DNA from 2 places in the Virgibacillus natechei genome. Region 2 is predicted to be linked to the other one. Evidence: predicted binding sites of a transcription regulator. Region 2 holds the regulator's gene; the other holds the start of a gene.
What was found. The regulator Rex, encoded in region 2, represses fermentation and respiration genes when NADH is low (regulators of the CRP and FNR family bind a similar motif). The targets are predictions, from matches to a motif close to TTGTGAAATATTTCACAA.

Region 1 (4,731 bases), 470 kb from region 2:
AAAAGAAAATCACTATTCCTACGTTCGATGTGACAAGTAATCGCAGTTCAGGAGATGCTTATGCTGGTGTTGTCAAAGGACGTGACGTATTTAGGGCACCTTGCTTCCAATTCGGCAATTTTTTGAAAACGCACGTAATGCGATAATTCGAGCTGGTTCCTTGATCGGGGATCAGCTTTTTTTCTGAAGAAAGTAGGGATAGCAAGGTACTGTTGTTACTTTTAATAACTCTGTAATAAAAAAGAAGCAAATGTATTGCATTTACTTTTAATAGGTGGTAATCTACATATACTGAATTCTAAAGCAATGAATTAAATATAAATGAATTCAAATTACTTACAATTATCAGGGGGAATAAATATGTTAAAAATAGGAATTATATTAGGAAGTACACGTGAAGGTCGTAACGGAGAAGCGGTAGCTAATTGGGTACATGATTTTGCGAACAACCGTAACGACGACGCTACTTATGAAATCATAGACCTTATCGATTATAGTTTGCCATTCCTGGGTGAAGCTGCATCTGAAACCCAGCAAGCAACGATCAAAGCATGGTCAGAAAAAATGGATTCTCTTGACGGTTATATTTTTGTAACACCAGAATATAACCATGCAATATCAGCCGTCCTTAAAAATGCGCTCGATTACTTAAAGCCTGAATTGAGTAATAAAGCAGCTGGGTTTGTAGGGTATGGTAGCTTAGGCGGTGTTCGTGCACATGAAAACCTGCGCCTTATTTTAGGTGAATTGCAAGTAGCAGATGTACGTACAGCTCTTACATTTTCGATTATGACTGATTTTGAAAATATGAGCGTCTTTAAACCAGCAGATTACCATGCCGATAATGCGAACGGAATGCTCGATCAAGTTGTAGCATGGAGCGGCGCGTTAAAAGAATTGAGAGAAAAAGCAACTGTATAAATAAGCATATTTTTAAAAGTGGGTTCCTATAAACGGGGTCCGCTTTTTTATTTGCAGTAAGAAAGTATAAAAACTTTCTTACTGCTATCGCCATAAAGCTTAGACTCCAAAGTATAAGGGGCTCTAACAAAGCAAAGAATGCCTTTTAAGAATCCCTTTAACGTTAAATCAAGTTTTCTGATGATTACTTATTAGAATATTGCAGGAATTAATTTTCATAGTGTAGAAGTGATTGATATAGGGTGAAATACACACAATTAGTAGCTTGAGGGGGGTAACAAATGATTGAACATGGTAGATCGAAACCAACATGGCACTGCTTCACGTAGCCACCATCTACCATGTTCATACAGATGAATGCCGAGTTTTCTAAGCCAACTTGCATAATAGGTGAGATAAGTGAATATTGTTTAGCGTGACTAATAAAAGAACAAATAGATTGGGGACGTGAAAATGAAAAAGTTTGATAATTGGTGGTTAGTTTTAACGGACGGTAGCGAACTTAATTTCTTTTCCAGCGACAAATCGTATTCAAATCCATTGAAAGAAATTTATGCATTTGATCAAGGAGACTATTGGTCTGTTTCGACGAAAGGAAACAAAAAATTTAAAGCAGACCCAAAGAATAAGGGGTCTGTATTGGTCCCCAAACATAAAGTAGTTAAAGTGTACAAATGGTAGAATTTTTTCGAACACTTAGCTAGCTATAAACCACCGGTCCCGAATACACGTTTCGAACCTTGTCGACGTGTCGATAAACGAATTTTGGTTCTTTTCGTAAGTATTGTTGCTATTAAATTTGCAGAGTTGATATAAAATGCGACGCAATGACAATTCCATTGAGAAGTCTCTCGTTCTAATGATGGTTGGGTGCTTGGATTCGCTCCGGAAAAACATTTCGCTTTCCGCGGGCGGCTGGTGAGCCTCCTCGTGCTAACGCACTGCGGGGTCTCCCCGAGGCCTTCCCTCCCGCAGGAGTCTTCATGTGTTTCCTCCGCTGATAAGATGCTTTTCAACTTCATCAAAATTGCTGCTTAATTATATAATAAATATAGCCACGCACTCTTATAAAGGTTGATTGGAGCGGAGTACAGTCGACTCCTGCGGGAACAGCACGAGTCTGAAGACCCCGCAGCAGCGGTTTCCTGCGAGAAGGCTGAGGCCGTGCCCGCGGAAAGCGACTGTACGCAGCGGAAATAAACCTGGTAGTTACGTCGTCTTTTATAGAACTTGCGTCAAAAACTTTTAGAAAAGAGCCTTATTTTTAAACTAGATGACTTCTGTATTGAACAGGAGTCGTCTTTTTTGCATAAGTGCGGAATTTGGCACGGTTCATCGTGAAAAGCAATGGAGAAATAAGAATAAAATAGCTTTGTAAACACATTTTTCTGCTTCGCTATCCCCAACTATTGTCCAATTCCAAAATGATATTATCGAGTAGTTTTTTGTTTAATAATGGAAAGTTGTGATGTTTGTCACAGCCTATTATTCCTGTTTTCTTTACAATGAATGCATACAATTAATGTTCAAATAATTTTATTTTCCATTAAACGGAAGGAGCTGTGACGTACATGTCGGGACCCGGATTAAAACATATAGATAGTCACTCTGCAATTCATGAGGCAGCATTAAATGAGGCTATAGAATTAAATGAAATTCTTGAGAAACTTTTAACTGACGCCCAGTTAGAGAAGGCGTTGGAAACGGCTTATGTGGCGGTTGAACATTGGGAAACACGTACGCTGCGACACGCGGAATCGGAAGAAGAAGGGCTGTATAAGGAATTGGCGGAAGAATCACCGGAATTAAAAGATACCATTATTGCTTTGACCCGTGACCATGACCTATTGCGGTTGCTTGTTAAGGAAATTAAGGAGATGTTGGATACGGATGGATTTAGTGATGCGGTCCTGCAGCGATTCCAGGCTTTAATCCTTGTCGATTTACTTCATAACGAAGAAGAAGAAAAACTCTTACCGAATCATTAATAGAAAGAGGCTCACTGGGAGGAGGTTGTCCATGAGTGAAGAAAAGCAGCACAAGATAAGGAAAAATTTAAGGGTGTTATCACCAGACCTATATCGGTATATCACCAGTAAATTTGAAGAATTCCATAATATTCATACTTATGATGTTCAAGTGGATGTAATCAAAAAGGAGACTGGGCTACACATTCAGATACGATTTGGCGATCAATTCGCACATGCTGAAGAACAATTTTTTACGTTTGAAGCAATCGAGGAGCCGGATGCTGAATTTGAAGAATTTGTAAAATCAACTGCAGATGCCTGTCAAAAAGTAATGGTCGCTGATTATTTTAAAATGATGAAACCTTAAGGCCTGATCTAATAAAGTAAAAAAGGAGGAAATCAAATGTTTTCATATGAAGAGGACGCGGGATTCGTTCAGGATCGAGAAGATTTAATTTCAGTTTTACGAATGCGATTTGGCGATGTATCTCCAGGGATTATAGAATCCATTTATGACTTGAAAGATCTTGACACGTTGGAGCGGTTGATACTGGTTGCGTCAAATGCACCATCATTAAAGGTTTTCCTGGAAGAGTTGGAAGAAGGAACCGAAAGTTTTCGTATTATTGGAGACCGTTTTAACCCTATTGACACAATGCTTGGAGGGGACTAAGAAATGGTAAGGAAAAAAAATAAATTATTGGAGTCACTAAAGCATTTGAAAGAAGGAAAGCGAATTAATGATGGATGGACAGAGGAAAGTCCACGTACAAGAGATTCAGAAGATATATATCGACGCAGATGGCAACACGATAATGTGGTTCGTTCCACTCATGGCGTGAATTGTACCGGTTCGTGCAGTTGGAACATTTATGTAAAAGATGGAATTATTACATCAGAAATACAAGCAACCGATTACCCGACAACTGGAGATGATTTCCCTGAATATGAACCACGCGGCTGTCCGAGGGGAGCCAGCTTTTCCTGGTATACATACAGCCCGATAAGAGTGAAATATCCTTATATCCGTGGTGATTTATATGAGCTTTGGAAAGCAGAGCGCGAAGAAGGATATGACCCTGTCGCTGCCTGGGAGAACATTGCAAGTGACCCGATAAAACGGGATAAATTTGTTAAGGCTCGTGGTAAAGGTGGATTTGTTCGTGCGGACTGGCGAGAGGTTTGTGAAATTATTGCCAGTGCATCCATTTATACAATTAAAGAGTATGGTCCTGATCGTATTGTTGGTTTCAGCCCGATTCCAGCAATGTCCATGGTGAGTTATGCGGCAGGGACACGTTTTCTTTCCTTAGTTGGCGGAACAATTTTAAGTTTCTACGACTGGTATGCAGACTTGCCTCCAGCTTCACCTCAAGTGTGGGGGGAACAAACGGATGTGCCGGAAAGTGCGGACTGGTATAATACCAAATATTTTATTATTTGGGGAACTAATTTACCACAAACAAGGACGCCGGATGCGCATTTTATGGTTGAAGCAAGATATAACGGTACTAAAGTAGTAGGTGTCAGCCCAGACTACGCTGAATACGAAAAGTTTGCTGATATTTGGTTGCCAGCAAGAGCCGGAACAGATGGTGCGCTTGCAATGGCTATGACGCACGTTATTTTGAAAGAATTTTATGTAAAGCAGGAAACGCCATATTTTATTGATTACGTTAAAAGGTTCACCGACTTGCCGTTTCTCGTTACCTTAGATGAAAGCGAGACTGATTGTCGCTCTGATCGCTTTTTACGAACATCAGACATCGATGATAAACATGAGCTCGGTGAATGGAAAACAGTTGTGTGGGATGCTAGTACAAATCAGCTTGAAGTACCA
Region 2 (4,731 bases):
GAAATTTTGTTATTTATTAGCCAATAATAGCTAAAATATCATTTTCACGAAGAATTAAGTATTCCGTGCCTTCATATTTCACTTCTGTGCCTGCAAATTTGGAAAAGATAATGGCATTTCCTTCTGCAACCTCTGGTGCTACTTTCTCACCATTTTCAGTAACTCGACCGGATCCAACTGCCACAACTTTTCCTTCTTGTGGTTTCTCTTTTGCTGAGTCTGGAAGTACGATACCGCTTGCAGTCTTCTCTTCTTGTTCAACAAGTTCGATTATAACACGATCTCCTAGTGGTTTAATCATGAGATCAGCCTCCTTAATTCCATATCATTTTTTATATATTAGCACTCTTGTCTCTCGAGTGCTAATCCCAATTATTATGATAAATAAATCAGCCTAAAAATGCAAGTATAATGCAATTGTATTTTACCAGTTTAGTATGACGAAATTCGACAAAAATCGGGAAGTGACAGGCACCGCTCTAAATGATAAAATAGTTGTTATGTTTGTAAATAAGATTTTAATTTGAAACATACAATAATAACTACATATGTTTAAAGGAGCGTTCTATTTTGCCAAAACGATATTGGTGGGTGATTATAACCTATATCATCATGCAGATTTCTGGGGTTATTTTTGCACCCATTTTGTTTGTAGTTTTTCCAATCAGTGAGTTTGATGCTGTTATTTACTGGTCCATTATAAGCTTTGCCTCAGCTCTTGTAGTAGTTATTCTACTAATGAGACCTGACATGAAAATGGAAAGTCATCGCAATGCCTCTTCTGCGGGAAATGTTATTCTATGGTCATTCTTAGGGGTATTTATGGCCTTCGCTGCTCAAGGAATTGCTGGTATGATTGAAGTGGAGTTACTTGGCATTGATCCTGGTTCTGAGAATACACAGGAGATCATGGATATTGCACGAGCAGCACCAATATTTATGATTATTCCAGCCATAATAGCTCCTATATTAGAAGAAATTATCTTTCGTAAAATTATTTTCGGTCAATTTTATGCGCGAACAAACTTCTTTATTGCCGCATTATTGTCAGCTTTGATATTCGGGATTATTCATTTAGACCCTACACACATGCTGATCTATGCTTCAATGGGATTTGTCTTTGCATTTCTCTATGTGAAAACAAAACGGATTATTGTGCCTATCATCGTGCATATGGCAATGAACACGATTGTCGTTCTCGTCCAATTTGGGCTTGATCCAGAGGATATTGAACGTATGCAGCGAGAAATGGAACAAATGCAGATGATCTTATTAGGAGGTTAGACTAACTATGACTATGGCGATCATCTATTTTATAATGGGTATACTATTTGTATATGTAGGTATTCAATTTGCTGAGGAAACGATATGGAATGTCACGACGATCGTTCTTGCAGCTGTTGCTACACTTGATTTTGGTATTGGAATACGAATGATGTCTATGCATCTTCGGTCGAAAAAAAATAAAAAGAAGTAGCCTGAGCTGCTTCTTTTTATTTACTTATGGGGCAACACTAAAATCTATGAGCGCAGTGGGAAGAGCCCGCAGGAAGAAAGCGAACTTCTTTTTTCCGAGGAGGCTGAGCTAAGGGCCCACGGAAAGCGTAGTGTTTTTCCGCAGCGGCCCTTATAATTCATAATTTCATCTAGTTTGTCACCCCAGAGATTTTGGTGAAGAGACTTACTTTATCGCAGTTTATGAATCCTCTTTTTCCAATGGGTAGTTTTTCAAAAAATAAGTTAATGCTTGTAATTCAACTGCCAAGTCAATATGATGCACACGAACATGGTCTGGCACTGTAAGGCGTGCAGGTGTGAAATTAAGAATTCCTGAAATCTCTTGTTGCACAAGACGTTCTGTAATCGCATCTGTCTCGGTAGCAGGTATCGTTAAAATGGCCACTTTCGTCTCATTAAATTTCTCCTCTAACTCGTCAATGTGGTAGATTGGAACGCCACCAATGTCTGTTCCTGCTTTTTCTTTATCTGCATCAAAAGCCATTTTGATTTTTATATTATTGTTTTTCATAAAATTATAATGTAAGAAAGCAGTCCCTAAGTTCCCCACTCCAATTATAGCCACATCTGTTACTTCATCCTGATCCAATGTTTTACGAAAAAAACCAAGTAAGTATTCCACATTATACCCATAGCCTTTTTTTCCCAATGCGCCAAAATAGGAAAAGTCTCTTCGAATGGTTCCAGAATCTACTTTCACTGCTTCACTAAGTTCTTTTGAAGAAACGCGTGATTTTCCTTGGTGATTTAAATTATTTAAAAATCGATAATATAATGGCAAACGTTTTGCAGTTGCTTTTGGTATTTTATGTTTATCCATCTATGTACCTCTTTCCACTTCATGCCTCATGTATATTCACATCTATTATATAGTTCTAATTATATCAGAAAAATTCGGGAAAGTCGTGATTAATTTCACAATTGTTGCGAGGCTGATTAACAATGCGATACACTGGAGAATATGAGGTGAACGTTATGATATTAATGCAATTAAATAATCTTACGAAGTCCTTCGGGGCAGATGAAATTTTAGCAAATGTGAAACTTGAAATAAAGGATAATGATCGAATAGCTATTGTGGGAAGAAATGGTTCTGGCAAATCAACTTTATTAAAGATTATGGCTGGAGAGCTTAATTACGATGATGGAGATCTTTTCAGACCAAAAGACCTGACGATAGGTTATTTGTCACAACATACATCTTTGGCTTCTGAAAAAACAATATGGGATGAAATGGTTGAGGTATTTCATCATTTGACCATCCAAGAGCAAGATTTACGAGCACTAGAGAAGGAAATGGAACAAGCTTCTGGAATGTCCAGTGCCCATAATGAAAAGATCTTACAGGACTATGATAAACTTCAACAATCCTTTCATACGAATGGTGGGTACACATACGAGGCTGATATAAAGGCTGTTCTTAGCGGTCTCCACTTTCAGGATTATGATTACGGGACACCAATTAATGAATTGAGCGGTGGACAAAAGACAAGATTAGCATTAGGGAAACTGTTATTGAAAAAGCCGGAATTACTTATATTAGATGAGCCTACCAACCACCTAGATATAGACACCCTCGGATGGTTAGAAAACTATTTAATTAGCTATCCCGGAGCAGTTATTATTGTATCCCATGACCGTTACTTTTTGGACAAAACCGTTTCAATTGTTTACGAGATTTCACGGCATATAACGAAGAAGTACCACGGCAGTTACAGTAAATTTCTAGAACAAAAGGCGCTCGATTATGAACAGGAATTAAAGGATTTTGAAAAACAACAAACCGAAATGAAAAAAATGGAAGACTTTGTCCAACGAAATATCGCCCGTGCTTCTACTACCAAACGGGCGCAAAGCCGAAGAAAACAACTTGAGAAAATGGATAAACTAGATAAACCATTAGGCGATGAATCATCGGCTAACTTTTCCTTTCAGATAAACAGACGAAGTGGCAATGATGTCTTAAAAATGGACAATCTTTCTTTTCGTTATGAGGATGAAAGTGAGCCTTTATTTACGAATGCAAAATTAAATGTAAATCGCGGGGAACGAATCGCACTGGTCGGACCAAACGGTGTTGGAAAAACAACCTTGCTGAAACTAATCTTAGAGAAATTTAAACCAATCACTGGAACCATTAAATTGGGAACAAATGTACAAATCGGTTACTATGATCAGGAGCAGGCCAATCTATCGTCTTCTAAAACAGTTTTACTCGAATTATGGGATGATTATCCAACTGTTAACGAAAAAGATATCCGCACTGTTTTAGGGAATTTCTTATTCTCTGGTGATGATGTATTAAAGTATGTTCACTCATTAAGCGGTGGTGAGAAAGCGCGCTTGGCTCTAGCTAAGTTGATGATGCAAAAAGCGAACCTGCTAATTATGGATGAACCAACAAACCATTTAGACATCGACAGTAAAGAAGTGTTGGAAGCAGCATTAATTGATTTTCCTGGTACGATTATTTTCGTATCCCATGATCGTTATTTTATTAATAAGCTAGCCGATCAAGTTGCTCATATGCAGCAAGATGGTGTAACGATTTATTTAGGTGACTATGATTATTATATTGAAAAGAGAGCAGAAGAAGCTGAAATAGCAAGACTTAAACAAGTCGAATCCGAAAAGGTCGAACAAAAAAATGAACCGAAGAAACGTAGCCATAAGGAAGAAAAGCAATTACAAAGTGAAAGACGCAAACAGCAACGACGAATTACCGAATTAGAAGAAACGATAGAAAAACGGGAAGGTGAAATTGCTGAACTAGAAGAAAAAATGACGCAACCAGAAATTTACCAGGATCACGAAAAAGCGCTAGAACTCACAACGAAAACAAACGAACTCAAACAGGATATTGAACATTTAATGGAAGAATGGGCGACATTGCAAGAGGATTGAGGCCACATAATTTAAATAGAAATAACGGGCTGCATAAGTACTTTATGAAACCCTAAAACTGGATAAAGGAACGAAACGGTCGTCATGTGAGACATGGCGACCAAAAATTTTCCACAGAAAATAAACGTTGGTCTTAAAAGGGCAATGAATCCAATTTCCTTGATTTGATAACAATAAAAGATGGTCTCCTTTTCTCATTTACTAATTTAGGCATTTTCTCTAACCCTACAGGTATTGATTGTGGTTCTGTTATCTTTTCTAAGACAAACCCATTTTCTATAAGTGTATTTATTAATGTCGAAATTGTGC

Region 1: OLD84_RS02295 (hemerythrin domain-containing protein) is a predicted target of Rex. The motif match lies at 2,385-2,402, and genes of this name have one in related genera.

The regions. Positions count from the first base shown of each region.
Region 1 is NZ_CP110224.1:379,204-383,934, forward strand. Features, by position in the region: gene OLD84_RS02285 (NADPH-dependent FMN reductase) at 361-921, shown strand; gene OLD84_RS02290 (hypothetical protein) at 1,375-1,602, shown strand; gene OLD84_RS02295 (hemerythrin domain-containing protein) at 2,493-2,909, shown strand; gene OLD84_RS02300 (hypothetical protein) at 2,941-3,258, shown strand; gene OLD84_RS02305 (hypothetical protein) at 3,295-3,564, shown strand; gene OLD84_RS02310 (nitrate reductase subunit alpha) at 3,568-4,731, shown strand, end outside.
Region 2 is NZ_CP110224.1:845,406-850,136, reverse strand. Features, by position in the region: gene groES (co-chaperone GroES) at 17-301, opposite strand; gene OLD84_RS04750 (CPBP family intramembrane glutamic endopeptidase) at 571-1,284, shown strand; gene OLD84_RS04745 (YdiK family protein) at 1,292-1,477, shown strand; gene OLD84_RS04740 (redox-sensing transcriptional repressor Rex) at 1,697-2,338, opposite strand; gene OLD84_RS04735 (ABC transporter ATP-binding protein) at 2,494-4,422, shown strand; gene OLD84_RS04730 (class I SAM-dependent methyltransferase) at 4,556-4,731, opposite strand, start outside.